DNA from 4 places in the Peribacillus sp. AS_2 genome. Region 2 is predicted to be linked to each of the others. Evidence: riboswitches for the same ligand, from Rfam matches in the RefSeq annotation. Region 2 holds a riboswitch; each other region holds the start of a gene.
The links. A riboswitch is a leader RNA that binds a small molecule or an ion and turns the genes downstream of it on or off. The one in region 2 is predicted to bind S-adenosylmethionine.
Positions count from the first base shown of each region.

Region 1 (7,648 bases), on a different contig from region 2:
AACCAAAGAAAAGTTGCAAGTATTATTAATTTCAGGAGAGGGTATTGCGTATGCTTTATGGAATATCGTTTAAGAGGAGGAGATCCATGAACATTTTAATATTGGGCGGTACACGGTTTTTAGGCCGATATATAGCAAAAGCTGCAATAGAGAAGGGGCATGATATCACACTTTTTAATCGTGGAAATGACCCTTATGTTTTCCCCGAAATAGAACAATTAAAAGGGGATCGCGACGGTGATCTTGAAATGCTGAAAGGAAGACAATGGGATGCAGTCATTGATACATCAGGCTTTATCCCTCGAACTGTATCAAAATCTTGCCGGTTGCTTAATCAAGTTAAACATTATACATATATTTCAAGCATCTCAGTTTATAGTGATCCAACCGAACCAGGTATTGATGAAAGTGGAGAGGTTCATGCACTAAATGAAGATAAAGCAGAAGAAATAACCCGCGGAACGGCTGGACCGATATACGGTGAATATTATGGTCCGTTAAAATCATTAAGCGAAAAAGCAGCTGAAAAAGAACTGCCGGGGAAAGTCTTGTCAATTCGTGCCGGGCAAATAGTAGGTCCATATGATTACACTGACCGATTGCCGTACTGGCTTAAAAGAATAGCGGAGGGGGGAGAAGTTTTAGCGCCTGGACGCCCTGGACGTCCAATCCAAATTATCGATGCAAGGGACTTGGCTCAATGGATCATCCAAATGATGGAAAAGGGCGTGACAGGTACGTATAATGCCGTTGGACCAGAATACATACTGACAATGGGGCAAATACTTGAAGGCTGCAAAAAGGTAACAAGAAGTAATGCTGCCTTTACATGGGTCTCTGAAAAATTTTTAAATGACAATAAAGTAGAGCCGTGGGGAGAAATGCCTTTATGGATACCGGAAGAATTCTCTTTACCAGGAGGTAAGGAACCTTTGAATGGGTTTTTGGCTGTCGAAAACGATAAAGCAATCAAAAATGGACTGACATTCCGTCCCCTATCAGAAACTCTCGAAGATATATGGAATTGGGAAAAGGGCCGTCCGGAATCCGCCGATAGAAAAGCAGGCATGCACAGACAACATGAAAGTGATCTTCTTGGATTATGGAAACAGACAATAGGTTGAGACCTTCTTTTATTATACTGAAGTATTAATGGAACATTATGTATGCTTGGTGGAAAGGATGACTTTATACAATGAGGAATCAAAAAAACGATGGGGTCAAAACCCCATCGCTTTTTTAGGAAGGGCTTGCATGGTTTGTAAGGATTTCAAGGTTTTCCATGTCGGCTGCCACTTTTTCCTTGTTGATATCAGGGAAAAGAAGATGGATGTCTTCACCTTCTTTGACAGAGTGGGCTGCAATCAGTTGAAGTTCCGCCTTAGTTCAACAGTCAGGCCAATATCAAGCAATGTCATCGGCAATTTAAGCACCCGGTAGATGGGCAGCAATTGTTTGATTTCCGAGAATTTCCCTTCTAGCATAAGTTGGAATGAAATTCCATATGCCACTTTTTCCCCGTGAAGTAAATGATGCGCTTGGGTGATGGAAGTCATGCCATTATGAATGGAGTGGGCACCGGCAACGCGCAAGTACTGGCCGCCAAACCCGCCAACAAGACCACTGGTGATGATGTTCGTTTCAATTACACGCTGCAGCGCATCTGTCCATCTCCCTTTTTCCAAATCAGCTAAGGCTTCCTCGCCATATGTCAATAAAACTTCCTGGCATTGCCTTGCGGCCAGATGGGCCAATTCAAAACAAATGGACTTGGTGGCGAGCTTTTCGGCCAGTGTATTGCCCTCGTACCATTTCGCGAATGTATCGCCGATTCCGGCATGTAAATGCGTAATAGGCGGGGCCGCTGCGGACCTCCAGTAAGGTACTCATAATTGCTCTCCTTAATGAAAGGCCTGTTCCCGGTAAAGGGGAAGCAGGCCTTGATTATTTGATCAATTCATCCAGTCTGGTTTTCCGAATCCGGCAAATTTGTCATCGATCACTTTTTCAAACTGGTCGGATTCCACTACTGATTTAATATCCTTGGCAAATTGAGCGTCTACATCTTTTGTATTCACTGCAACAACGTTTCGATACATATCCGGCATGTTTTCTAAAACTAGGGCATCCTTGAGGTCCATTTTCGCTGCAAGAGCAAAGTTGCCAGGGACCGCCGATAGGTCGACGCTGTCTGTTGCGCGGGGCAACTGAGCGGATTCCAATGGTTTTAGCTGGATGTTTTTTGGATTTTTCGTTACATCCTTTTCAGATACTTTTAAAGGGTCGACATTTGGATCGACTTCAATCAACCCTTCATCCACCAGCACTTTTAGTGCACGTGCCAGGTTAACCGGATCATTGGGCACTGCAATGGATGTACCGTCTTTCACTTCTTTCAATGAATTATACTTATTAGAATATATGCCCATTGGCGCTGTTGGAACTATGATAAGGTCGGAAAGCTTTAAATCATTTTCTTTAGCGAAGTTATCCATGTACACTTTATGCTGGAAAAGGTTGGCGTCGATCGAGTTGTTGCCAAGCGACTTATTCGGCTGGATATAGTCGGTGAATTCGACGATCTCTATTTTGTATCCAAGATCTTCCAGACCTGGTTTGATGGCCTCCTTAACCATATCGGCGTACGGCCCGGTAGTCGCCCCAATCTTCAATTCTTTTTTGTCTTCAGTATTTGGGGATGCATCATCGCTCCCGCAAGCTGCCAAGCCGAGTGCAAGTGCACAGACTGATAATAACGAAGCTATTTTCTTCATTTGAAATTCCTCCTGAGTAATGAAATGTATTGAGTCATTAAAAAAAGTGATTGAACCTATCGCTTGTTAACTATGTATGAAACTTTGTCACCAACCATTTGAATGAGTTGCACAAGGCAGATCAGCACGACGATCGTCGTGATCATGACTGTGTTGTCATATCGGTAATATCCGTACCGGATGGCCAGGTCGCCAATTCCGCCACCGCCGATTGTCCCAGCCATTGCTGAGTAACCGATTAGCGAAATGGTCGTTAATGTCAGTCCTTGAATGATTCCCGGTTTTGCCTCTGGAAGAAGGACATCCTTAATGATCATCCATGGAGTGGCACCTACGGCAATTGCTGCTTCAATCACTCCTCTGTCTATTTCACGTAATGCCGTTTCAACAATCCTTGCAAAAAAAGGGATTGCGGATACGGACAGGGAAACAGAAGCTGCTCTTGGCCCTATCGTCGATCCTGTAAGTAGGTCCGTTAAAGGAAGGAGGGCGACCAAGAGAATGATGAACGGGATTGAACGGACAATATTGACTGCGAAACCGAGAGATCGATTCACGATGCCATTTTCAAAAAATAAATTCCTGGTTGTTGAAAATAGCAATACTCCAAGCGGTAAACCGATCAGCAGGGCTACTGCAAGAGAAACGCCAACCATATAAATCGTTTCAAGAAAGGCTTTATTAAGATCAGGTAAAATATTGACGATGGGATTAAGCAGTGACATGTTTTAACACCTCCACAGAACTGGAACGATCTTTTATATATTCCAATGCCGAATGAATTTGGACGGCATCGCCAATTAACTCGATGATTAAAATGCCTAAAGGAACATCCTGGATATACTCAATTTTACCGTGTAAAATATTTCCCTTTACTGCATGGGATTGGAGAGTATCCGAAAGAATCGATTCACCGGCGGTTTGCCCTTTAAATTGGATTTTAATAATCGTACCTTCACTTTCTTCAATCAAGTGCGAAGGGAGTTCGAAATCCAGTACACTGCTAATGAATTGCTTCGTTAACTCCTGTTTGGGCTGTGAAAATATTTCATAAACGGGTCCTTCTTCAATTACCCGGCCATCCTGCATCACGGCGACTCGGTGGCATAGTTCTTTGACCACTTCCATTTCATGTGTAATCAACACGATGGTGATACCAAGCTCACTGCTTATCTTTTTCAATAACTGTAAAATCGCTTTTGTAGTTGTTGGATCAAGGGCTGAAGTCGCTTCATCACATAATAGTACAGTGGGTTCATTTGCTAACGCGCGAGCAATGCCGACCCGTTGCTTCTGTCCACCGCTAAGCTGTGCAGGATAGACATCTTTCTTATCGCTGAGCCCTACTATTTCCAACAATTCCAATACACGTAACTTAGTCGCGTCCTTCGATCGATGCGCGGCCCTTAAGGCGAAAGCGACATTTTCATAAACGGTTTTTGAACTGACCAGGGAAAAGTGCTGGAATATCATTCCGATTTTTTGCCGTTGTTTACGAAGCTCTTTGCTAGATAAAGAGGTTAAATCAATGCCGTCGATAATGATCTTTCCACCTGTCGGACGTTCAAGCAAATTCAAGCAGCGGAGTAATGAGCTTTTTCCAGCTCCGCTGTAGCCGACAATTCCATATATTTCACCAGTTTGAATGGTTAAAGATACGTTATCCACTCCGATAACTCGGTTTTTCTTCGAGACGTATTCCTTTCGGACTGAACGGATTTCAATCATGAGCTTTCCCCCTTAAACATTAAAAAAGCTGCCTCTATCATTCAGAAAGAGGCAGCGAAATCATATCTCGGCTTATCTTTCAGAATGCAATCATTCTGCAGGAATTGGCACCGTTCCCTAAGGGCGGTTGCCGGACATCACAGGGCCTGATCCCTCCGTCACTCTTGATAAGTAAATTATTATTTTAGAATATTTCAAGTTTTATAATATAATCTATATTATTTGTAAAATCCGTCATTGTCAATCGTTACTTTTATTTTTTTTGTCATTAAATCTGGTACAGTCCGTTAAAACGATTCATGGAAAATGGGCTATTATGCAATAATCCAGCATTTTCATCGAAGCTATTCATTCCAATATTTCCTTGTCAAAAAGGTAAAGTGGTACTACATTTATTATAGAAAGTTAAAAAAAGGAAGATGAAACTATATTTATACAATGATTGGGAGGAAACCGAATGATAGAGATCAAGACGATAAATGATGTGGTTTGCGTGCATGGGACTCCTGGCGGGAATAAGGCGGGGATGAGTGTGTATGTCTTTTTAACGGATGGCCTATTGATAGATACTGGCGCACAGATTTTATTGGAAGAACTTACTCCATTCTATGAATCCGCAGACTTCGACTCAGTGGCCCTGACTCACTATCATGAAGATCATACGGGGGGTGCTGCCTGGATACAGGAACATAAAAAGGTCCCTCTTTTCATTCACCCGATGTCGGTTGAGGTTTGTGCAAAGGATGCTGAATATCCTGAATACCGCAAAATTTTCTGGGGAAAGAGAGACGCCTTTAAAGCTGAGCCTCTGGGGAAGGCCATTCCTTCCCGTACCCAAACGTGGGAGCCGATTTTTACCCCAGGTCATGCAAAGGACCATATGGTGTATTTGAATCACAATAATGGCGTGCTCTTTTCAGGAGACCTTTTCGTAACCCCAAAAACAAAGCTTGTCTTACGGGAAGAGTCGGTCCCGGTGATAATCGATTCCATAAAAAGATTGCTTCAATATGACTTCGGGGAAGTGTTTTGCTGTCATGCTGGGCATGTCCCTAATGGGAAGGAGATGTTTCGAAAAAAACTGGATTATCTGGAAAATCTCCAAGGGGAAATTTTACGCTTGCATTCTCAAGGGCTGACCGTTCATGAAATCCAGCAGGTCGTTTTACCGAATCGCTATCCCCTTATCGAGATATCTGGGCATGAATGGGATTCAGAGCATATCATTACATCGATATTAAACGAAAATATTTTAAGTGCGAGGGAGAATGGGACTATTTGATTGCTATCCGTTTAACGGTCTGACTGATATAAAAGAGAGCTCTCCATAAGAGAGCCCACCTTATTCATTTATTGACATTGGGATCTGTTTCATCATAAAAATCATGTGCTTCTTCGATGTTCTGAAGGTTAGCGACTTCATACACATTTCCGCCCGCCATTCCTTCATTGATGATACGATCGATATCCAGGTAAACGGAGTCCTTGCCATCATATTCGGTATCCTTCAAAAATGTCATTTTTTCTTTATCCAAAAGAAATCCCTCCTAGCCTTTTCTTTAGTTTAGGCAAAGGAGGGATTTTTATTCTGTTTAGCGATTTAATGAATGTAAAGGGGCTTCATTCATATACATGGAAGATCATTAAATCATGTATCATGCTTTTGAGTTTGGTTTCATCTGTTTCGGAAGGCGGATTGGCTGTCCACTCGATGGATCCATCTTTGTGATATAAGGCTTTGACTGCCTGCTTATTGAAATAAAAGGAAATTTTCCATCCTGGCAGATTCTTATGCAATGGTTCCCATTGAAAATGAGTGATCATATGTATTACCTCCATATATACTGTTTCTCATTCGATTATAATGGAAAACGGCAGCTGGAGGTGTTATTTTCTTTTCAGGTTGGAAAAAGTTAATTCAATGAAAAGATTTTTTAAATGCAAAAGCCTGTTTGTTTCAATTTCTTCTTCATCGAATTGCATCGGCTTTGAGTTCACTTCGTATATGAAAAGCGAGCCAGATTCGTCTTCCCCTATATCAATGGAAAACTCTCCGAGAAACCCGATCTTTTTTGAAAGTATCTCTCCGCATTTTTGGGCGACATTCGCTAATTTCAGATCCAGTTTTTTTGATTTAAGGTCCTGATAAGGAAAAAGCTTTCCGCCTCGGGGAGTGTGGGTGGTGATTTCCTGTGTTTGCGACATCCTTACCGCTTTACCGGTCACTTTATAAAAACCTTTTTCATAATGGACGAGAATCCGGTAATCATAACGATGCCCAAAAAGTTTTTTTGGTATGATCGCCTGTTGAGCAAGATAGCTCCTTTTTAATAAATCCCTCTTTTTTGTATCCCAGAAGGAAGCAAAATCAGGGAAGGACTCACTATGCTTTAAGCTATTGAACAATAGGGTATCATCATCATTTTTGATAATGGTATAAATGCCCTTCCCTTGGCTTCCTTTGCATGGCTTAAGGTATATATGCCTGTATGTCTCCAGGAAAGAATCAAGGCAACCGCTGTTTCGTAAGACCATGGTGGGCGGAAGGTGGTTGGTGAGGGATCCATCTTCAGTTAATGCTTCGAACATCACATATTTATCGATAAAACAAGAGTTGAATAGAGTCATTCGGTTATCTTTAAAATGTGTGATAAGATGTTGGAATTCCTCTGACGCCTCATAGCTCCTCCAGGGGATACGGTTATAGACGATGTCAGGGAAGGGCACTTTACATTCAATCCACTTGTTTGAAATGGAGGAAAAAAGATACCCTTTCATCGACTCGGAATGAAGGGCATTTCCTGTGAATACATACGCCAATATTCCATGTTTCAATAAATATAATGATAAATCCCGAAAAAGGGTCAGGTTTCCACCCAAACCTGATTCCTTTTTGGGATTGGAAACAGTTAAAATTCCGACGGTAAGCATTCGGTTACCCGGAAATATTGTGATTGGAATTAGAGGTTGATTCGAATGGTTCTTTTTATAGCTGATTTCTTCTTCGGCAGAGCCGGCGAAAAGTTCCGCATTCTCATGAGTGTGGTGCCAATTTTCAGTGGGGATATCATAAAAAATGTTCATTGCGGCACTCTGATTGATTTTGTAATCGTCTGTTCCGTAAGATAAATGGCATAATCAAGGCT
Region 1 is NZ_JAPTGA010000003.1:365,770-373,417, forward strand. It holds gene OTG27_RS07250 (NAD-dependent epimerase/dehydratase family protein) at 87-1,124, shown strand; gene OTG27_RS07255 (hypothetical protein) at 1,365-1,715, opposite strand; gene OTG27_RS07260 (MetQ/NlpA family ABC transporter substrate-binding protein) at 1,953-2,774, opposite strand; gene OTG27_RS07265 (methionine ABC transporter permease) at 2,831-3,499, opposite strand; gene OTG27_RS07270 (methionine ABC transporter ATP-binding protein) at 3,486-4,502, opposite strand; SAM riboswitch class I at 4,572-4,676, opposite strand; gene OTG27_RS07275 (MBL fold metallo-hydrolase) at 4,960-5,784, shown strand; gene OTG27_RS07280 (hypothetical protein) at 5,849-6,037, opposite strand; gene OTG27_RS07285 (YheE family protein) at 6,123-6,326, opposite strand; gene OTG27_RS07290 (YheC/YheD family endospore coat-associated protein) at 6,390-7,586, opposite strand; gene OTG27_RS07295 (YheC/YheD family endospore coat-associated protein) at 7,583-7,648, opposite strand, start outside.
Region 1: another riboswitch for S-adenosylmethionine. It lies ahead of OTG27_RS07270 (methionine ABC transporter ATP-binding protein); the one in region 2 lies ahead of OTG27_RS02020 (methionine ABC transporter ATP-binding protein).

Region 2 (7,648 bases):
AAAAAGCTTACGAATTTCGTATGGGTTCATTACTGTACTTTCCTTTCAATGACCGCTACTAATTGTTTTTTGACTCCCTCAATTGGAAGCTCGTTAACAACAGGGGCCAAGAATCCGTGAATGACAAGTCTTTCTGCTTCTTTCTTTGTAATACCACGGCTCATTAAATAATACAGCTGAAGCGGGTCGACACGGCCGACTGAAGCAGCATGACCAGCCGTTACATCATCTTCATCGATCAAGAGGATCGGATTGGCGTCTCCGCGTGCTTTTTCACTTAACATCAATACACGTGACTCTTGTTCAGCATTGGCCTTTGTAGCACCATACTCTATTTTCCCAATGCCATTAAAAATGGAGGATGCGGATTCTTTCATGACACCGTGCTTAAGGATATAACCCTCAGAGCGTTTGCCATAATGAATGATGGCTGTCGTGAAGTTCTGCCTTTGTTCCCCGCGTCCGACTACAACGGTTTTTGTATCACCGTGAGAGCCATCGCCCATTAGATATGTTGTATTATCTGAAATCGTATTTCCGTCGTTCATCAGGCCAAGCGCCCACTCAATACGTGCGTCACGTCCTGCCACTCCACGGCGGTTAACATATGTCGTGAAGCCTTTTGAAAGGGTATCGACCGCACCATATTGGACTTTGGCATTCGCATTTGCAAATACTTCAGTTACGATGTTGGCAACACCTTCGTTAGACTCAACGGTTGAGAAATAGTTCTCTACATATGTGACAGAGCTATTATCTTCAGCTACGATCAAGACATGGTTGAAAAGTGTAGTATCCGGATTATCCAGAAGGAATACCGATTGAATCGGCTCTTTGATTTCTACATTTTTCGGAACATAAAGGAATGCTCCCCCATTAACCAATGCAGCATGAAGCGCCGTTAAACGATGCTCATCTATTTTAACGCCGTCTTTCATGAAATATTTTTGCACAAGCTCAGCATGATCGCGAGCCGCTGATAAAATATCCGTAAAAATGACGCCTTGTTCTTTCACATTTGCTGACAGATTGATATGTGCCGGCGTATTATTGCGTTGGATGTATAAGTTTTCATTTTCTTCAATGATGGACTTAATTTCTTCCGGAAGCTCCTCTAAAGAGGCAAAAGCTTCACTCTCAACCGTATGAGTTTGGAAAGAAGTGAAATTCCATTTATCGATTTTCGTTTTATCCGGCTTTGGCATCGGGAGCTTTTCTAATTCAGAAAACGCTTGAATCCGAAGCTCGGATAGCCAAGCTGGATCATTATTTTTAGTTGAATAGGAGCTTATATCCTCTTGTTCAAACGGTAATTTCGTTTCTGTAGTCATTGCAAATCCTCCTACTTACGCTTCTTCGCCAACAGTTTCGTCTTCAATGCCCAATTCTTGTTTAATCCAGTCATAACCTTCCGCTTCCAAGCGGGCAGCAAGTTCAGGACCGCCTGATTTTACGACACGTCCTTGCATCATTACATGTACAAAATCAGGAGTGATGTAATTTAATAGACGTTGGTAGTGAGTGATGATCAAGCATCCAAAGTCTTCTCCGCGCATTTCGTTGATTCCTTTTGAAACGACTTTAAGTGCATCGATATCTAGACCTGAATCAATCTCATCCAAGATTGCAATTTTAGGTTGGATCATCATTAATTGAAGAATCTCGTTGCGTTTTTTCTCTCCGCCTGAGAAACCTTCATTTAAATAGCGTTGCGCCATATCTTCATCCATTTCAAGGAATTCCATTTTTTGGTCCATTTGACGAATGAATTTCATCAATGAAATTTCATCGCCTTCTTCACGGCGTGCGTTAATGGAAGAACGTAAGAAGTCTGCATTTGTAACACCGCTGATTTCACTTGGATATTGCATAGCTAGGAATAGACCGACACGAGCGCGCTCGTCTACTTCCATCTCCAATACATCTTCACCATCGAATGTGATGCTTCCGCTAGTTACCTCATATTTAGGGTGACCCATGATTGCTGATGATAAAGTTGATTTACCAGTTCCATTTGGTCCCATGATCGCATGGATTTCCCCACCTTTAACTTCAAGGTTTACCCCTTTTAAAATCTCTTTGCCTTCAATTGATACGTGCAGATCTTTAACCGTTAATGTAGAAGCTGACATAATAATACCTCCGTGAACTAATTCCAATTTTATTACCAGAAAGTAAAGATTACTTTCATTACTATAATTTCCGTAAAAGCATTCTCACTTTATTCTCATTCCAATTTTATAACAAATCCAATTTGGAATCAACTAAATAGATAGGGGTTTCCACTTCGGCCATGTTAAAAACCTGTCCTATTCTTACAATACTAACAGATATGGCCTGTTTACTGCATATTCATACTTATTTTAGCTTTTGTTAAAATTATCTTATTATTCGGCAAATCTTCGCCCTTATTACTATATGTTCAAAGGTTTCGATTGCAAGGTATGAACGTTCCGATTAAAAAGAAAAAAATCGGACTGTCAGGTATTATGTAAGTTTATCCAATAAGGAAACCCTTATTTTATGGACCACTTTCCATTTTACCTCTACAGACCGATCTTTTAAAGAATTCTTTTATATGCTTAGCCGTGAATTTTGCGTTGTAGGTCCTGGACCATTTTGTTGCACTTTACATGTTCCCTATCCCGTTCTTTCTCAACCTCGATACGGAGGTCTAAGTCTCTACTGTACTCACTGTAGCCAATCCCATGTGAAGACTGCATCGCCTTTTCCATTTCGCTTGTTACATTTAAATCCAGAGTATTGATAGTGAACCATCCTTTCAAATTTGTGTATCTTTTTTTCACCTTCATTATCTCTATACCCTTTCCTTTCCTGATTAAACATGAAAGGAATTACATTAAGCCGCAGACTTGAAACAACCTTGATCATCATTATAGCGAGCTGGTTTGTCCGTTCAGCTTTTGCATAATCCGCCGCTCATAATTTTTAGTTTGACTACAGTTTTTTAGATTTTTAGGTTTTCAAAATTTGGACGTTACTTTCCACTTCAGGCACTCGCTTTCCGCGGGCGGTCCGGAAGCCTCCTCGGCGCTTTTGCGCCTGCGGTGTCTCCCCTTGACTCGCTTTTCCCGCAGGAGTCTCGTACCTTCCGTTCCAATCCACTAAGACTACACAATCAGATAGAATCACTTTCACCTACATTCTATATTCCTTTCAATGCCGGTTAGGATTTCCGTGATAAAGTGCTTCACTTCTCTAAGTTCGGCGCTTTATTAATCATTTGTTCAATCAGAGGCTCTTAATCGAGTATTTCCGGGTGTTACTATCGTCCCAACACAAATCCGTTACTGACTGCTGAAGCATACATGAATAAAACCTGAAGCTGTTGACGCAGATTCCGCAACCATGGCTATGTGTAATATGAGCGTTTCGGTTGTTATCCCTGCCCATCGGCACTCAATAACAAATGCAGAGGGCTATTCTGATTTTAAATCCAATAAAAAAAAAAGGTTTCGGAATGAGACCATTCCGAAACCTTTTTAAACGGCGACCTGAATTAAATCAGGCCGCCATTCTCGAATTATTTATCCGCCGGTACAACTGCACCTTTGTATTCTTTAAGAATGAAATCTTGAATTTTTTTAGAATGCAATACTTCTACAAGCGCTTTGATTGCTTCTTTATTTTCGTCACCTTTGTTTACGGCAATGACGTTCACATAAGGTGATTCGGAATCCTCAATCGCAATTGAATCTTTAAGCGGATTCAAACCGGCGTCAATTGCATAGTTGGAGTTGATCAAGACTGCATCGCCTTCGCCGCTCTCATAAATTTTAGGAAGCAGGGCCGCTTCATAATCTGCATCGAATTTAAGGTTTTTCTTATTTTCAACGATGTCTTTCGTTGTAGCCGTCGTTTTATCGATGCCTTCTTTCAAAGTGATCAGGCCATTCTTTTCCAAAAGGGATAAAGCGCGTCCATGATCAGCAACAGAGCTGCTCATAATAATTGTTGCGCCTTCAGGAAGTTTATCAATGCTTTTATATTTTTTTGAATATAGAGCAATCGGCTCGATATGGATTCCGCCAGCATTGACGAAGTCATATCCATTTTCTTTAATTTGCCCCTCTAAATATGGAATGTGTTGAAAGTAGTTAGCATCCAATTCCTTATCATTCAACGCCTTATTCGGTAAAACATAGTCCTGGAACGTTTCAATTTCCAAATCGATTCCTTTTTCTTTAAGAAGCGGTTTAGCTTCCTCAAGGATTTCTGCATGAGGAACATTGGATGCCCCTACAACTAATTTCTTCGATTCTTTTTCCGTATCGCTGCCGCTTTTATCCTTTTCACTTCCACAAGCAGCCAAAGCGATAGATAACACTAAGATTAATGCAAATCCTAAAAACTTTTTCATCCTATTCATCTCCCTTTATCTTTTGTCCAATTTAGATGTAATCACATCTCCAATAATTTGAATTATGAAGACGATAATTAGAATAACGATTGTCGCTACAAGCGTAACGTCATTTTGATTTCTTTGATAGCCGTCCAAATAGGCTAGATTACCAAGCCCGCCAGCGCCGATGACCCCGGCCATTGCGGTATATCCAACCAATGCAATCGATGTTACCGTAATCCCGGAAATAAGGGCAGGCATCGACTCTGGAAGAAGGACCTTCCAAATGATCGTGCTCGTTTTTGCCCCCATCGATTTAGCGGCTTCAATTACACCTTTATCGATTTCACGAAGGCCGATTTCAACCATACGCGCATAAAATGGGGCAGCACCGATAATAAGTGCCGGCAGTGCAGCGTTCTCACCGATCATGGAACCGACAAGCGCTTTAGTGAAAGGAATGAGCAGCACGATCAAAATAAGAAATGGAATGGAACGGAATATATTGACGACTGCACTCATGACTCCGTTAACAGCCCGGTTTTGCCACATATTACCCTTCCCTGTCAGGAAAAGGATCAATCCTAGTATTATGCCTATAAAAAAGGTTGCCACTACAGAGACGCTTGTCATGTAAAGCGTTTCTTTCGTAGCTTCAATGATGTCTTCCCAATCAACATTCGGCAATAATTCTTCAAGCATGAGTAATCACCTCCACGCCTACCTGCTGTGCTTTAATGAATTCGATTGCGCGGAGCATTTCATCCTCTTTGCCATCTAGATGGATAAACAATGTTCCATATGAACCGCTTCTTGTTTGGGATATCTTACCTTGAACAATATTGACATCCAACTCGAAGTTACGTACAAGCTTGGTGATCAATGGGCTTTCTGCATGATCACCTACAAAGGTCAATTGAATCACTTTGCCTGCTGGATAGCGTTCGAGCAAATGGTCCATCGTTTCTTTCGTTTCTTCCGGTTCCGTTACCTGTTGCACGAAACGCTTCGTCATTTGTTCTTTAGGATTCTTGAAAACATCCAGGACAGGACCCTGTTCAACAACCTGCCCGCTTTCCATCACGGCGACGCGATGGCAGATTTTACGTATTACATGCATTTCATGCGTAATCAAGACGATCGTCAATCCCAAACGCTGATTGATGTCAACAAGCAATTCGAGTATGGAGTCGGTAGTCTGCGGATCCAATGCAGAAGTCGCTTCATCACACAGCAGCACTTTAGGGTCATTTGCCAGAGCCCTGGCTATTCCCACCCTTTGCTTTTGCCCTCCGCTTAATTGCGAAGGATAGGCCTTTTCCCTGCCTTCAAGTCCGACTAACTTGATCAATTCGTTCACACGCTTGGTGCGTTCAGGTTTAGAAATACCTGCAATTTCCAACGGGAAAGATATATTCTCCTGAACGGTCCTTGACCATAATAGATTGAAATGCTGGAAAATCATGCTGATTTCTTGACGGGCCTTACGGAGCTGAGCCCCTTTAATTTTTGAAATTTCCTTTTCAGCCACCACAACGGATCCCTCTGTCGGTGTTTCCAATCCATTGAGCATTCTGATCAAAGTACTTTTCCCCGCTCCACTGTAACCGATGATCCCGAAAATCTCGCCTTTATTTATTTCAACATTCACATTATTTACAGCCTTGATCGTCTCACTGTTTCCTTTTCCTGTTCGGAACAGCTTACTGACTTTCGTCAATGTAATCATTAACCCTCACCTCTTTTATCCAATAAAACCTATGAACTTAGTTGATTTCTCTACATTATTAGTCTGTTTCTCCTATCATGTAAAAGTTTTCCCAATTAAAATAGAAAAAACCTTTCTGCATGAGCAGAAAGGCAGGTGAAGAAACAGGCCTTCCTCTCATCTTCCAAAGTGATTAAACTTTGTGTGAATTGGCACCTTTCCAAGGAAATCTCCTTGTCGGTTGCCGGGTTTCATCGGGCACATCCCTCCACCTCTCTTGATAAGAGCTAATATATAGAATATTTGTACATCATTAAGTTCTTTAGTATGGAGAAATTTTATCATAGATAAAAAAGGAGCGCAATGTATATTATTTCTAGTACAAGAATGAACAGGAACTTTGCTTAAAGCGTTTTGGATGTCAAGGAGACGATTTTCGTCGCCTTTTCAATTGCCTGCTCCAAATCTTCTATTAAGTCGTCTATATTTTCAATCCCAATCGATAAACGGACTTGATCGGCACTTACACCCGCTTTCGCAAGACCCGCCTCATTCAATTGTTGATGGGTGGTACTTGCTGGGTGGATGATCAAGCTCTTCGCATCCCCTACATTCGCCACATGGGACCATAATTCCACCGAATTGATAAGTTTTGCCCCAGCTTCGCGATTACCTTGAATCCCAAATGTGACGACAGATCCAGCTCCCTTTGGCAAATATTTATCCGCAAGGGCTTTATCGGGATGATCCTCATCACCAGGATGTGAAACCCAGGTCACGGCAGGATGGTTTTTTAAATATTGAATGACAGACTTGGTGTTTGATAGATGCTCTTTCATCCTTACATGCAGCGTTTCAAGTCCAAGCGTAAACTGGAATGCACTTTGGGCACTTAGCGCAGGGCCCAAATCACGGAGTAACTGGACCCGGGCTTTCGTTATGAATGCGGCAGGGCCAACTGCCTCGGCGTATACCAGACCGTCGTAACTTGGGTCAGGCTCCGTGAAGCCAGGATAGTTTGGCGAGTTCCAATCGAATTTCCCTCCATCCACGATGACACCGCCTAGCGTCGTTCCATTTCCAAGAAGCCATTTTGTAGCGGAATGGATGACAATATCCGCTCCAAAATCAATTGGTCTGCAAAGATACGGTGTCGCGAAGGTATTATCAATGATTAAAGGTATGCCGGCTTCGTGGGCGATTTCCGCTACCGCTTCAATATCGAGCACCCTCAAACTTGGATTTCCGATCGTTTCAGCAAAAATGGCTTTAGTTCTTGGTGTAATCGCCCTTTTAAAATTCTCAGGGTCATCGGGAGAAACGAACTTCACTTTGATCCCATATTTAGGAAGAGTGTTTTCGAAAAGGTTATACGTACCGCCATATAATGTTGAGGCTGAAACAATCTCATCCCCTGCAGCAGCAATATTCAGGATTGAAAGTGAGATGGCAGCCATTCCGCTTGCCGTTGCCAATCCGCCGATACCGCCTTCCAATAAGGCCATTCTTTCCTCAAAAACGCTGACCGTGGGATTATGAAGCCGTGAATATATATAGCCATTCTCCTTTAGGCCAAA
Region 2 is NZ_JAPTGA010000001.1:433,157-440,804, reverse strand. It holds gene OTG27_RS02050 (cysteine desulfurase) at 1-30, opposite strand, end outside; gene sufD (Fe-S cluster assembly protein SufD) at 30-1,331, opposite strand; gene sufC (Fe-S cluster assembly ATPase SufC) at 1,347-2,132, opposite strand; gene OTG27_RS02035 (YuzK family famiily protein) at 2,583-2,807, opposite strand; gene OTG27_RS02030 (MetQ/NlpA family ABC transporter substrate-binding protein) at 3,545-4,381, opposite strand; gene OTG27_RS02025 (methionine ABC transporter permease) at 4,397-5,065, opposite strand; gene OTG27_RS02020 (methionine ABC transporter ATP-binding protein) at 5,058-6,092, opposite strand; SAM riboswitch class I at 6,246-6,358, opposite strand; gene OTG27_RS02015 (O-acetylhomoserine aminocarboxypropyltransferase/cysteine synthase family protein) at 6,476-7,648, opposite strand, start outside.

Region 3 (7,648 bases), on a different contig from region 2:
GAAAATATCTTATTCGGTAAAATGGATGCAACGGAAGGTGAACTGGCTGAAGCCATCCGGCTTGCTGATTTTGAGAAGGATTTAATGATGCTGCCAAACCGGCTAGAGACACTCGTCGGTGAGAAGGGTGTCGCTCTGTCCGGTGGGCAAAAGCAGAGGATCTCGATTGCCAGGGCATTGATCAAAAATCCGGAAATCCTTATATTGGATGATTCCTTATCCGCTGTCGATGCAAAAACGGAAACGACGATCATCGAAAATATCCAAAAAGAACGGGCAGGGAAAACGACCATCATCACAACCCACCGCTTATCAGCCGTTCAGCACGCGGACAGGATTATCGTATTGGACAGCGGAAAGATCATCGAAGAGGGGACTCATGCGGATTTACTGCTGAATGATGGCTGGTATAGCGAGCAATATGAACGACAGCAGGTTGACGAAGGAACGGAGGTGAAGGCATGAAGGTCGTAAAGAAACTTTTTAATTATGCTGCCCTTTATAAAAAATTGATCATTGGCGCCCTGATCATGCTTGCTCTTTCGGTAGCGGCCGATTTAACGGGGCCTTTCGTTGCCAAGAAAATCATCGATTCACATATACTTGGCATCGAATCTTCCTGGCATGAAACAGGTAAAGGAAAAGATGCAGTTAAGTATGATGGAAGTTGGTATAAACGGGCTGATTACTTTTCAAAAGGTGAGAAGAAAGGCAGGGAAGTCCATGTTCTGCAGGTTGGCAATCAATTTGTCTTCGTAGATGAAGCTGTCCCTATAGATGGGCGCAGAACCTTGGAGAACCAATCATTGATCATCAAGAAAGACGGGAAAGAGCAACGTGCGCAAGCAGTGAAATTGACGAGTCAGGAAGTGATGGGGTTTTATCAACCGGAAATCCCGCGGATCATTAAGCTTGTGGCTTTTTATTTTAGCCTTGTCATCCTTTCCTCCATTTTTCAATATGGCCAGAGTTTTTATTTACAGAAAGCGGCGAACCGAATCATACAGAAGATGCGAAATGATATTTTTAGGCATATTTCCCGTCTGCCGATACGTTATTTTGATAATATGCCAGCGGGTAAAATTGTAGCCAGGGTCACTAATGATACGGAAGCGATCCGGGAATTATATGTAACCGTGCTCGCCAACTTCTTCTCGAGTACCATTAATATTTTCGGCGTTCTAATTGCTTTGTTTATTCTGGATCCACGAGTCGGTACCATTGGCCTTCTACTTATTCCGATCATCGTTATCTGGACGATGGTATACCGTAAATTCGCCTCGAAATATAATCACATCATTCGGGAACGGGTCAGCGATATTAATGGAATGATTAATGAATCCATTTCTGGTATGAGCATCATTCAGGCATTTGGACGTGAAAAGGAGACGAAGCAATCTTTTGAAAATCTGAACCGGGAGCATTTTTCCTATCAAAATAAAATGCTCCATTTGAATTCGTTGACGGGTGGAAACTTGATTGGCGTCATTAAGCTTTTGGCGCTGATGGCCTTCGTCTGGTATTTCGGCGGGATTTCCCTTACAGCGGGTTCGGCCATTTCCTTAGGGATGATGTATGCAATTGTTGATTTGATCAGCCGCCTGCTACATCCGCTTCACGGAATCGTCAATCAGTTCGCTAATCTTGAACAGGCGCTTGTTGCAGGGGAGAGGACGTTCAGCTTATTGGATGAGAAGGGATTGGCAGTCAGCGATGAAAACATATCCAGATACAAAGGAAACGTACAATTCGAAAATGTTTCTTTTGGTTATAAGGATAAAGAATATGTGTTAAGGGACATTTCCTTCTCCGCTAGACAGGGGGAAACGGTGGCTTTAGTTGGCCACACCGGTTCAGGAAAAAGCTCCATAATGAATTTATTATTCCGCTTTTATGACAGCAGTGAAGGTCAGATCAAAATCGATGGCAGAAATATATTGGATATCCCCCATCAGACGCTTAGGGAGCATATGGGGATCGTCCTTCAGGACCCCTATTTATTTACTGGCACCATCGCCTCCAATATCAGTCTCAATCATAAAGGCATCACAAGGGAAATGGTTGAAAAAGCATTAAGAGATGTCGGGGGGGACAAAGTGCTGAAGCATCTTCCTTTAGGGCTTGACGAGCCCGTGATCGAAAAAGGCGGAACGCTGTCTTCCGGACAGCGTCAGCTAATCTCTTTTGCCCGTGCCCTTGCATTCAATCCGGCCATATTGATCTTGGATGAAGCGACAGCAAGCATCGACACCGAAACCGAGGCAATTATCCAGGAGGGTATGGAAGTGCTGAAAAAAGGGAGAACGACCTTCATCATTGCACATAGGCTTTCCACGATAAAAAATGCCGACCAAATTCTTGTACTGGAAAAAGGGCGGATTGCTGAGCAAGGTACACATGAGGAATTAATGGAACTGAAAGGGAAGTACTATCAAATGTATGAACTGCAGGCAGGTCCGCATAAAGGCATGGCTGGCTGAACACAATGGAATAAGGGTAGATCATCTAGATTAAACTATAATGAAGGTACCGACTTTTGGTACCTTAAAGCATAATGGTTGATAATAGTAATCATTACGTTTAAGATATACCTATACTGACGATGAGGTGATAATAGTGAAACAAGAAATTCATCCCGATTATCAACAAGTGGTATTCATGGATACCAACAGTGGGTATAAATTTTTGGCAGGCTCCACTAAGACGTCCAATGAAACAATCGTTTGGGAAGACGGGCAAACATATCCTTTATTAAAAGTGGAAATCAGCTCGGATACGCACCCTTATTATACAGGAAAGCAGAAGTTTGCTGAAAAAGGCGGACGGGTGGATCGCTTCCTGGATAAATATAATATGAAGAAATGAGAGTTAGGCCATCGGGAAATCGATGGTCTTCTTTTTATTGATGGAATAAAAAAGGTGCCCATAAAATATGAGGCACCCATTACTTTAATCATTTTGCAGCAATTGCTTCCCCTTTGGCAATATTGACGAGGGCAGCTTCGAAGTCTTTGATTAAATCGTCCGGATTTTCCAGTCCGACAGAGAGGCGGAGCAAGCTATTCGTAATGCCTCGCTTTTCCCTTTCATCAGCAGGCATGGCCGCATGGGACATTTTGGCCGGGTAGGATAATATGGATTCTACCGCTCCCAGGCTTACGGCAAAAACAGGGAGCTCGACAGTGTTCACGAAGGAACGGAAGATTTCCTCACTTTCCAATTCAAATGAAAGGACCGCCCCTGCTCCGAGTGACTGGCCTTTCTGGATGGCGTGCTGTGGATGATCGGCTAGGCCGGGATAATACACTTTTTTCACCAAGGGCTGCTCCTTTAAGTAGGCTGCAATCTTTTCGGCCCCTTTTTGTGAATGTTCCATTCTAACTGACAAGGTTTTCAAGCCTCTCATTACGAGCCAGGCATCCTGAACACCAAGGACCGCTCCAAAGGAGTTTTGAAGTGAACCGAGTCTTGCCGCCAATTCCGGATCTTTCACGACCGCAAGCCCAGCTACCACATCACTATGTCCGGATAAAAACTTCGTCGCGCTATGAAGGACAACATCAGCGCCCAGATTCAGCGGTTTTTGCAATGCGGGCGTCAAGAATGTATTATCAACAAAACTTAAGGCACCGGCTTTTTTTGCGATATCACATACAGCTTGAATATCGGTCACTTTAAGTAAAGGATTTGAAGGCGTTTCAATGTATATGGCCCTGGTATTTGGCTGAACCGCCGCTTTGACACTTTCAAGGTCCGTCATGTCAACGAAGGTATGCTCAATATTGAAACGGTTCAAAACGCTTGTGACCATCCTGAACGTTCCGCCATACACATCTTCGGAAATGACGATATGATCCCCGGCAGACAATAGCAGGAAGGCTGTTGAAATGGCAGCCATACCTGATGAAAAGGCAAAGCCGTGAGTGCCTTCCTCAAGTTCGGCAATGATGTCTTCAAGTGCCTCGCGGGTTGGGTTCCCGCTTCTGCTGTAGTCATATTTACCGAATTGATCGATATCGGATTGATGGAAAGTCGATGCATGCTGGATGGGGACGCTCACACCGCCCGTTACCGGATCGAATTTATGTTGATTATGAAGTAATTTTGTTTCAAAGCTAAAATCATGATCTGTCATCGTAGTGCCTCCCTTTTTACATGTGCGAATGCTTGCTGCAAGTCACCAATCAAATCGTCGCTATCCTCGATGCCAACGGAGAAGCGGAGCAGTCGATTACAAACACCGTTTGCCGTTCTGACCTCAAGCGGTATATCGGCATGTGTTTGTGTGGCGGGATAGGTGATGAAGCTTTCAACCCCTCCCAGGCTTTCTGCAAAGGAAATTAATGAGAGCGATTGTAAAAATGGGTTGACCGCCGCTTCATCAATGATGCGGAAAGAAATCATGCCGCCTCGGCCCGGATACAATACGTCCGTAACACAATCATGCTCCGATAAGTATTCTACAAGTATCTTGGCATTCTTTTCATGACGCTCCATCCGCAATGCCAGGGTTTTCATTCCGCGCATCAACAGCCAAGAATCAAATGGGCTCAAGACAGCTCCAGTGCCATTATGATGGAAGGCAAGTGCATCACATAATTCAGCGCCGCTAGCAACGATCAGTCCAGCGAGCACATCATTATGACCACCGAGATACTTGGTTGCACTATGGATCACAATATCAGCTCCAAGCAAGATTGGTTGTTGAATAAGAGGCGTGTAAAAAGTGTTATCAACGATTAGCAATAAATTATATCGTTTAGCCAATGCGGCAACGGCGCTAATATCCGTTTGCTGCATAAGAGGGTTAGTGGGAGTTTCGATGAAGATGGCTTTCGTGTGAGGAGTGATGGCTTTTTCGATATCCTCCAAACAACAAGTGTTTACATAGTCACACTGCAATCCCCATTTTTTAAAACCTTGTTCTAACAGCCGATATGTACCGCCATAAAGATCTTCACTGACAATCCACGCATCCCCGGATTTAAAAAGGGCGAGTATAGTCGAGATGGCGGCCATTCCTGAACTGCAGGCATAGCCTTGGTCTCCTTTTTCCAGATCGGCGATGGATCGCTCCAATAGCTGGCGGGTAGGGTTACCTGTCCTTGTGTAGTCGAATCCCGTCGATTGACCGATTCCTTCGTGGCGAAAAGCTGTTGAAAAGTATACTGGCGGATTGACTGTTCCTGTCGCCGTTTCACTGCGATTTCCTAATTGAGCAAGATATGTTTCAGGTTTATACATGGTTTTCACTGCTCCTTTGAGTTAAATAAAATAAAAAAAAGTCTTCTTTAAGAAGAAGACTTTGATTAAGTAGGGACGAGTCATTCTTCTTATCTTCCAAGTTCATAAACTTGTGGAATTAGCACCTTTTCATTGGTTTGAAACAAATGAAGGTTGCTGAGGTGTCATCGGGCCATTCCCTCTACCTCTCTCGATAAGAGTTTAGATTATTCAATTTCTTTTGAATTTACTATATATACAAAACACTGTCAAGGACATTTTGGGGGTAATGATGTGTTGGTGTTCATGGCCAGGTCAATTGAAGCCTAGCGGTGCCTACACTTTATGTATCAAAAAAGAATATCCAAATTTTCATCAAAATATGAATGGCCTAGGATTTTTCAGAAATATGGAAAGGGTCAACGGGATATTTTTGCTTTAAAATAATAAAGTTTGTACAATGTATGGAGAGAAAGAATAATCCGACATTATTCATTTCATATGCAAAAATTCTTCAATGAATAGTGCAAACTTAGGAGGAGAACACATGGAATACAGAATCGAACGTGATACGATGGGTGAAGTGAAAGTTCCTGCTGATAAATATTGGGGAGCACAAACTGAGAGAAGCCGTAACAATTTCAAAATCGGTAATGAAAAAATGCCGATTGAATTGGTTCGTGCATTTGCATACGTTAAACAAGCTGCTGCAAAGGTGAACTATGATCTTGGCGATCTTTCCGAAGTTAAAAAGAACGCCATCGTCAAGATTTGCGGCGAAATCCTTGAAGGTACGCTTGATGAACATTTCCCGCTTGTAGTTTGGCAAACGGGAAGCGGTACGCAAAGTAATATGAATGTGAATGAAGTGGTCGCTAACAAAGGGAATGAATGGTTAAAAGAAAATGGTGAATCGGAAATCCTTCACCCGAATGATGATGTTAACAAGGCACAAAGCTCAAATGATACTTTCCCGACTGCCATGCATATTGCAGCCTTTATGGAAGTCGCTGAAAAATTGGTTCCTGCCATCAAAGCACTTCGTGATACATTCGATACAAAAGAAAAAGAATTTTGGGATGTCGTGAAAATCGGCCGGACACATCTTCAAGATGCTACACCCTTAACATTAGGACAAGAAATTTCCGGTTGGAAAGCGATGCTCGATAAAGACTTGGCGATGATTGAGGAAAGCAGCCAAAAACTATTGAACCTTGCTCTAGGCGGAACGGCTGTAGGAACCGGAATCAATACAAAGAAAGAATTCCCGGGACTTTCTGCCAAACAAATTGCAGCGGATACAGGATATCCTTTTGTCACATCTGATAATAAGTTCCATGCATTGACTAGCCATAACGAAATCGTCTACGCACACGGTGCTTTGAAAGCATTGGCGGCAGATTTAATGAAAATTGCGAACGATGTCAGATGGCTTGCAAGTGGACCGAGAAGCGGAATCGGAGAAATTGCCATTCCGGAAAACGAGCCGGGCAGCTCCATCATGCCAGGTAAAGTCAATCCGACCCAAAGTGAAGCGCTTACCATGATTGCGACACAAATCGTGGGTAACGATGCTACAATTGGCTTTGCAGCAAGCCAAGGTAACTTTGAATTGAATGTATTCAAACCAGTCATCATCTATAACTTCCTGCAAACAGTCAAATTATTGACGGAAGGCATTCATTCCTTCAACGATAATTGTGCGGTTGGCATCACTGCAAATGAAGATAAGATCAAAGAAAATGTAGAGCGTTCCCTTATGCTGGTAACAGCATTGAACCCGCATATCGGTTATGAAAAAGCAGCCAAGATCGCCAAAACTGCCTTCAAGGACAACTCCACGTTAAAAGAAGCGGCATTGAAACTGGAGTTCCTGACGGAAGATGAATTCAAAGCATGGGTCGATCCTGCTAACATGGTTAATAAATAATTGGATGGAAACACCCTCCCTCTAGCATTAGGGAGGGTGTTTCCATGTGTTAAAATACTGGAATCGACAAATACTGAAATCATAAGTATCTGGAACAGGAGGAAAAAACAATGTCTATATGCCCGCTTTGCAACGGTCTAAGAAAAATTCATGTGGATTGCCCGGAATGCGGCAGTGAACTTGAGGATAAAGGGAAATTCATGGATTATGCTGATGATTACAGTGCTTATATGGATATCGACATACTTAAAGAAAACGACGGATACCCTCAATCCCTTCAAAAAGGGCAATGTCCCCATCTCATGAAATGCCCTGAATGCGGACATGATGAAGTGGTATTGGTCCAGGAATGAATCGCCCTTTATTTTAATAAACGTAAAAAGACCCATAATGAATGGGTCTTTTCATGTTTAATTGGCAGATAACTTCATGCTTTCCTGCATCTGTTCATCTTCTTCAACTAAAATACGATGTTCGGTCCCTTTATCAAAAAAG
Region 3 is NZ_JAPTGA010000003.1:355,969-363,616, forward strand. It holds gene OTG27_RS07205 (ABC transporter ATP-binding protein) at 1-465, shown strand, start outside; gene OTG27_RS07210 (ABC transporter ATP-binding protein) at 462-2,480, shown strand; gene OTG27_RS07215 (type B 50S ribosomal protein L31) at 2,617-2,865, shown strand; gene metC (cystathionine beta-lyase) at 2,954-4,135, opposite strand; gene OTG27_RS07225 (methionine biosynthesis PLP-dependent protein) at 4,132-5,244, opposite strand; SAM riboswitch class I at 5,331-5,444, opposite strand; gene fumC (class II fumarate hydratase) at 5,771-7,153, shown strand; gene OTG27_RS07235 (hypothetical protein) at 7,264-7,506, shown strand; gene OTG27_RS07240 (ABC transporter ATP-binding protein) at 7,564-7,648, opposite strand, start outside.
Region 3: another riboswitch for S-adenosylmethionine. It lies ahead of OTG27_RS07225 (methionine biosynthesis PLP-dependent protein); the one in region 2 lies ahead of OTG27_RS02020 (methionine ABC transporter ATP-binding protein).

Region 4 (7,648 bases), on a different contig from region 2:
GAATCAGCGGCCCTTTACACGCTTGCTGCTAAATTTGGACGCCAAGCTTTATCTGTATTGACCATTTCCGATCACATTTTAACTGGTGAGGAAACGTCGGCGGATGAGCGCCAGTCAACTTTTAACGAAATGGTTGAAGTGGCATTGGAAGCAGCTATCCAGGACTGATAATTGGATATAAATGACAGGCGGGTGACCAGGAATAAGTGATGCTGTATAATGGCAGTTTGGATACAGGCTCATTTGTTCCAGGTATCCGCATTTTTGTAATATCAGGAGATGCCTGTTGTCCTTGGAGCATTCTCCATGATTTGAAGTTAATTAAAAAATACATATGGCTATAAGTTGTTATTTTTGATAACTATTATTTTTCGATTGGCATGAAAGCTGATAAAATAGGAATGAAATCGTTTATATCGTCATGAAGAATGAAAGTGGTGAGGCTTCAGTGGAAGAAGAAAATCAAAAACAGCCAAAAGAGGCAGGGAAATTCATTAAAATGAAGAAGTTTACGTTCATTATGGGGATTTTCTTAGTCATATTTCTAACTGCAGGGATTACTACAATAGCCTTGACCTTTGGAGATGAAAAAGTAGAGTCATTAGCACCGGATAAGCATGCGGAATTTGAAAAGCTGTATTCTACATACGATAAGATAAAAGATGACTATTATGAAGAGGTTGATGAAGAAAAACTTGTTGACGGCGCAATTAATGGAATGATCAAATCATTGGATGATCCCTATTCTGCTTATATGGATAAAAAGGAAGCATCGAGTTTCCATGAAAGCATCTCTTCATCTTTTGAAGGAATCGGTGCTGAGATTCAGGAGCAGGATGGACAAATCATGGTCGTCTCACCGATAAAAGGGTCCCCAGCAGAAAAAGCAGGGGTAAAACCGAATGACATCATATTAAGTGTGGACGGTAAAAGTGTTGAAGGACTCAGCTCTTCTGAAGCTGTCCTGAAAATCAGGGGCGAGAAGGGTACGAAAGTGGATCTTTCCATCTCAAGGGCTGGTGAGTCGGAACCGATTAAGCTCACCATTAAACGGGATACAATTCCGATTGAAACGGTATATGCGGAAATGCTTGATGATGGAGTTGCAAAAATTCAAGTGACCAGTTTTTCCGAACATACAGTCCAAGAGTTGAAAACGGCGCTTGAAGAAATGTCGAAGAAGGATATGAAGGGTCTCGTATTGGATTTGCGGGGAAACCCAGGAGGACTGCTTGATCAAGCAATAGAAATGGCAAGCCTGTTCATACCTAATGGGAAAGTGGTCCTTCAAGTTGAGGATCGCAGCGGGAAAAAAGATGTATATAAATCGGAGAATGATGGAGAACTGAAAATCCCGGTAGTCGTGTTGATTGATGATGGAAGTGCCAGTGCTTCTGAAATCGTTGCAGCGGCTGTCAGTGAGTCTGCGGACATTCCATTGATCGGTGTCAAGTCATTTGGGAAAGGGACAGTGCAGACTGCCCAAGACTTCAAAGATGGATCTAACTTCAAATATACGGCAGCTAAATGGTTGACTCCTGAAGGCAATTGGATTCATAAAAAAGGGATCAAGCCGGATATTAATGTGAAGCTTCCTGATTATGCCAGCCTTCCGTACATTTCGCCTGATAAGGAATTGAAAGCATCCGATTCTTCTAGTGAAGTGAAGGCGGCTGAAGAGATGCTGAAGGAAGCAGGACATGATCCAGGTAAAATAGATGGATTCTTCGATGAAGCAACCAAGAATGCGGTCACAGCATTCCAAAGGGAACAAAAAATTAAAGAAACCGGCACCATTAAGGATGATACTACCGTGAAATTGATGCAGGTCATCCGCGAGAAAATCCTTAAAAACGACACACAAGTGAAAAAGGCTGTAGAAGTATTAAAGAAAGAAATCAATAAATGATTTTGATTGAAAAGCCTGTCAGCGGATATCGTTGGCAGGCTTTTTTTTCGTTTCATGCATAGAATTCCAAAATTAGGCAGAGAATAGGGGTAATTTTCCGATGAGGTGAGGTAATGAAAGAAAAGGTATGGTTCATATATCTATTGGTCTTGATTCTGGCAGGCTGCACCTATGCCCCTTTACCCAAACAAAAAGGAAATGAAGGTACGGAAAAAAAACTAACCAATGAAGATAACCAGGAAAACGATAAAACTTTTCTGTTAATTGGTGTTGACACAAGGGGAGAGCAAAAATCTCGATCAGATGCGATTATCCTTGCAAAATACTTTCCTGAGCAGGAGAAACTGAAGCTGGCTTCCATTATGCGTGATAGTTATGTGAAAATCCCCGGGAATAAATCAGGATATAACAAAATAAATGCTGCTTATTATTATGGTGGGAGGGAATTGCTCAAGAAAACCATACAGGAAAACTTCGATGTCAAGATCGACCATGTAGCGGTAATCGACTTTAAGGGATTTGTGAAGATGGTGGATTTACTTGCCCCTGAGGGGGTGGCTGTGAATGTGGATCAGGAAATCATAGATGATATGAGCATCCAAGCAAGCGTCGGTAAAAATGTTTTACATGGTGAGGAAATATTGAAATATGTCCGTTTTAGACATGACGATGAAAGTGATTTTGGCAGGGTTGAACGACAACAAGAAGTAATGGTTCAATTAAAAACAGCGTTTATAAATCAAATCTCATCCTTCGAAGGGATGGCGGCCCTTCCTAGTATAATCGAACAAGGACTCTCGTACTTGGATACGGATATTGGCCTGAAAACAATAATGGAAATGGGTCCCAAAGCCGTCTTCCATACACCGGACACGGTCGAAACCTTAAGGGTTCCAGTGAAAGGAAGCTTCAAAGATGAAATATATCCCCAGTCCGGAGCCGTTTTGGAAATAGACTACACTAAAAATAAGAAGGCACTTCAGGAGTTCTTTTCAAAATAATAAGAATGTCCTATTCTCTTTTATTATCGAAGACATCCTAATATTAACTGAAGATATTCTAATTTAAATATTGTATTATAGACCTCGCAAGAATAATCTTAATTCAATCACCTTTAAAAAACGAGAGGGATAAAAAATCCTTCTCGTTTTTTAACACCATAAAAGGAACCTGGATCAATTAACAAAATGCGGAATGTTTTTGAAGAAATCCGGTGTTATGATGCCGTTTTCGGTAATGATGCTTGTAATTAGATGATTCGGTGTAACGTCGAAGGCTGGATTGAAAGTCTTCACGTTTTCCGGAGCGATCCTTACACCTTGAATGAAGGTGATTTCCGTTCCATTCCGTTCTTCGATCGGGATGGATGTGCCGGATTCGATAGAAAGGTCGAATGTGCTTGATGGTGCGGCCACATAAAAGGGGATACCAAAGTGCTTGGCTAATATGGCCAATCCCAACGTCCCGATTTTATTGGCAGTATCTCCATTGGCCGCAATCCTGTCGGCCCCGACGATAATTCCCTTTATTCCTTTCTGGTGAATCGTATGGGCAGCCATATTATCAGAAATTAAGGTGACGTCAACTCCCGCTTGCATCAATTCCCAAGCCGTCAAACGCGCCCCTTGCAGGACAGGCCTTGTTTCACATGCGTACACTTTTAGCGGAAAGTCCCTTTCTTTAGCCAGGTGGAAGGGAGCCAAGGCTGTGCCATACCGAGCCGTGGCGATTCCCCCAGCGTTGCAATGCGTAAGAATGGAATCTCCTCTAGTGAATAGCGATAAACCATGTTCCCCGATTTTCCTGCACATTTCTTCATCTTCAGCAAAGATGGCTTTAGCCTCCGATATAAGTGCTTCCTTGGCAGTTGAAATGCTTTGCGAAGCCTGCAAGGTGTTCTCCATCCTCCTTAACGCCCAAAAAAGGTTGACTGCAGTAGGCCGTGAAGAGGCGAGTTTTTCAATATGCCTCATTACATTTTTCTTGAATTCCCCTAAATCAGCAGTTGTTTCCTGCTTGGCGCCAAGTGCAACACCAAATGCTGCCGTCAGCCCAATTGCTGGGGCACCGCGAACTTTTAATGACAAAATGCTGTCATATACATCATCAACAGAATGAAGTTCAATAAATTCAGTTATGGAAGGAAGGGCTTGTTGATTTAATAATGTAATATGGGTATCATCCCAATGTACCGAATATGGTAAGGGTGCTAGTGTAGTCATATGCAGGTCTCCTTTTAAATGGTTGAGTAAGATGGCAGTGTCCGTTGCTTCAACGCTTCAATGACGGCTGGAACATCCAATTCTCCCCGTTTTTTAATTAAAAAAGTACCGATTTCCAATGTTGCCGTTTTGGCTGCGATCCTTGTTTCTTTATCTTCAATGACGTTTAAATCGGCTACATGGGAAAGGCCAATGGTTCGCCGAATCAGTTCGCAGCCGGCAAAGCCGAATGCATCTTTTTTGAATTTTGTCAGTAAATAAGGCAGATAACCATTCACATGGCGGAATGGACTTTTATTTTGGGATTCCCATAATTCGGTATAAGTTTCTTCAAAGGCATTCCAAAATTCATGAAGGAGCGTGAAAATCTCTTCCTTTCCAGCGCCATTTCGTGTAATTGCCTGAAAGAGAAGGTTGGCGGTGTATTGACCAAGGTCAAAACCAACTGGCCCATAAAAAGCGAATTCCGGGTCAATAACCTTTGTTTCAGTTTTACTTGCAAATATACTTCCAGTATGTAAATCTCCATGAAGCAAGGCTTCCTGCTCGGTTTCAAAGCTTTGCTTCAGCTTGGCGACCTCAAGTATCACTTCTTGATCATTCCATATTTTTTTGGCGGCATCTTTCAATTCCACCTCGAAATCTCCAGGGAGTTCCTCAAAAAATGGATCGGTGAAAATAAAGACCTCAGTGATTTTGCAGAGTTCGGGATTCGTGAAATGTCGGGCCACCTCCTTTTTCGAAGAGGGTTCTAAATGATGATCGGATGTATAAAATGCCGTCTTCGCAACATACTCACCAATATGCTGTGAAAGCAATGGATATGAATCGCCATCGATCAATCCTGTTCTAACGATTTTCAAGTGCGATAAATCCTCCATGACTGTGATGGCAAGCTGTTCATCCGAATAGTAGACTTGCGGTACGAATTCGGGGCAATAACTTCTGAAATGAATCAGCGCATTCGCTTCAATGGCTGCCCTTTTCAATGTCAGCGGCCAGCTTTCGCCAAGTACCTTGGCATAAGGGACCGCTTGTTTGATTATTATACCTTTGTTTGTGACTGTGTCTGTAATATGAAAAACATAATTTAAGTTTCCATCGCCGATTTCATTACATTTCAAACTTGCATCCGCATTGACCAACCCAAGTTTTTTTGCAAGAGTTATAGCTGTTTCGTTTGTCAATCTCTTAAAATTTGAATGGTTTTGAGTCATTCTTTTCCCCTCCAGATTCAAAATAAGAATAAAAAAGCCTCTTTCATATAGAAAGAGGCAGAAGTTTTGGCTTCGGACCTCTTATCTTCCAGAAAATGAATTCTGGTGGAATTAGCACCGTGCTCTGTGGATTCAATAATCCGGCGGAAGATCCGCCCCATTTCACAATGGTATTACAGTCGGTTGCTGGGCTTCATAGGGCCTTTATCCCTCAGCCTGCTCTTGATAAGAGTAAATGTTTTCTGAAATTTTAATCTTCGGGAAAATAATATCAACTTTTTAAATAGTTTGTCAATGGGTAAATTAATAAAAGTCAGGACGGCGATCTTCGAATACAGGTATTTTGTTACGTGCTTCCGTAACTTTGTTGAAGTCCAAGGTGCCTGTCAATAGTTCGTTTCCTTCTCCGGCTTCACTTATGATATTCCCCCATGGATCAATAATCAAGGAATGGCCCGCAAATATATTATTTACATCCGAACCTGTACGATTAACGGCTACAACATAGGCTTGGTTCTCGATGGCACGGCTTATCAATAAGGCTCTCCAGTGATCGAGTCTCGGCTTTGGCCATTCAGCCGTAACGAATAGAACTTCCGCGCCTTGAACGGTATGGGCTCGCTGCCATTCAGGGAAACGAATGTCATAACAAACGAACCCGGCACATATTTTTTCATCAAGGGTAAATAAACCATCTTTTTCACCTGGCTGCAGGAAATGATGTTCATCCATTAATTGAAATAAGTGAAGCTTATCATATTCTTTAATGAGCTTTCCGTGTTTATCGATGATGATCATGGTGTTATAGATTCCCTTGCTTGTTTTTTTCGCAATGGAACCGCCGATGATGTGAAACTGGTGTTTCTGTGCCTGTGTTTTAAGAAATTCAATCGTTTTTTCTGCCTCTTGATCAGCAATATCATTCAGCCTGGTCAAGTCGTATCCGGTTGTCCAAAGCTCTGGTAATATGACGATATCGGGTTCGGACCGAGCTGCTTTTTCCATCCATTGTTCTGCAACCCGAAAATTGATATCTGGTTGCCCGAAAGCTATATCCATTTGAATACAAGCTATTTTCCACTTCATCGTTTAAACCTCCCACATGTAAAAAATGCTTTACAAGACTACGATAAACATATATCATTTGTGACTAGAATTTCAAGAAATTTCAGAGAAGGTGTATAAATGGTGCAATTCGAAAAATCCGGACTGCTTCAGGACCTGCCCAAGCAGTTTTTTGCTTCACTGGTCGCAAAAGTCAATGCAATCACGGAGCAAGGACATGATGTCATTAATTTAGGCCAGGGAAACCCAGATCAGCCGACGGCGGAACATATCGTCAAAAGTTTGCAAACTGCCGCTGAAAAAACGATTAATCATAAATATTCGCCATTCCGGGGACATCAATATTTAAAAGATGCTGCTGCCGTCTTTTATGAACGGGAATACGGTGTCAAGCTGGATCCGAATAGTGAAGTGGCGATTCTCTTCGGGGGAAAGGCAGGTCTTGTCGAACTTCCGCAGTGCTTATTGAATCCAGGTGATACGATCCTTGTTCCAGATCCCGGCTATCCGGATTATCTTTCCGGTGTTGTTTTAGCCCAGGCAAAGACCGAACTGATGCCCTTGACAGAAGAAAATGATTTTCTTCCGAAATACGATGACATACATAAAGTAGTTCTTGATAAAGCCAAAATGATGTTCTTGAATTATCCGAATAATCCCACAGGCGCTTCTGCAACTAAAAGTTTCTTTGATGAAACCGTCTCCTTTGCAAAAGAACATTCAATTTGTGTGGTCCATGATTTCGCCTATGGGGCGATCGGATTCGACGGAAAAAAACCGATAAGCTTTCTCCAGGCGGAGGGAGCGAAGGATGTAGGAGTTGAAATATACACTCTATCGAAAACATACAATATGGCAGGGTGGAGAGTCGGTTTCGCAGTGGGTAATAAGAGTGTAATAGAATCTCTTGAACTATTACAAGACCATCTTTATGTGAGTCTCTTCCCGGCGATACAAGAAGCTGCGGCAAGTGCTTTGCTTGACTCACAGACCTGTGTAGAGCAGTTAGTGCAAATGTACGAGGGGCGAAGGAATGTTTTCATTGAGGGATTGAGGTCCATCGGATGGGATGTCAAAGCTCCAGCGGCATCGTTTTTTGCCTGGCTCAAGGTACCTGAAGGTTTTACGTCCGAGAGTTTTGCGGACTATTTATTAACGCATGCCCATGTAGCTGTTGCCGCAGGGAATGGGTTCGGTGAATTTGGCGAAGGTTATGTCAGGGTAGGGCTACTGAC
Region 4 is NZ_JAPTGA010000002.1:203,360-211,007, reverse strand. It holds gene deoD (purine-nucleoside phosphorylase) at 1-168, shown strand, start outside; gene OTG27_RS03785 (lmo1851 family serine protease) at 449-1,909, shown strand; gene OTG27_RS03780 (LCP family protein) at 2,023-2,910, shown strand; gene mtnA (S-methyl-5-thioribose-1-phosphate isomerase) at 3,085-4,131, opposite strand; gene mtnK (S-methyl-5-thioribose kinase) at 4,146-5,348, opposite strand; SAM riboswitch class I at 5,427-5,580, opposite strand; gene OTG27_RS03765 (carbon-nitrogen family hydrolase) at 5,652-6,434, opposite strand; gene OTG27_RS03760 (pyridoxal phosphate-dependent aminotransferase) at 6,534-7,648, shown strand, end outside.
Region 4: another riboswitch for S-adenosylmethionine. It lies ahead of mtnK (S-methyl-5-thioribose kinase); the one in region 2 lies ahead of OTG27_RS02020 (methionine ABC transporter ATP-binding protein).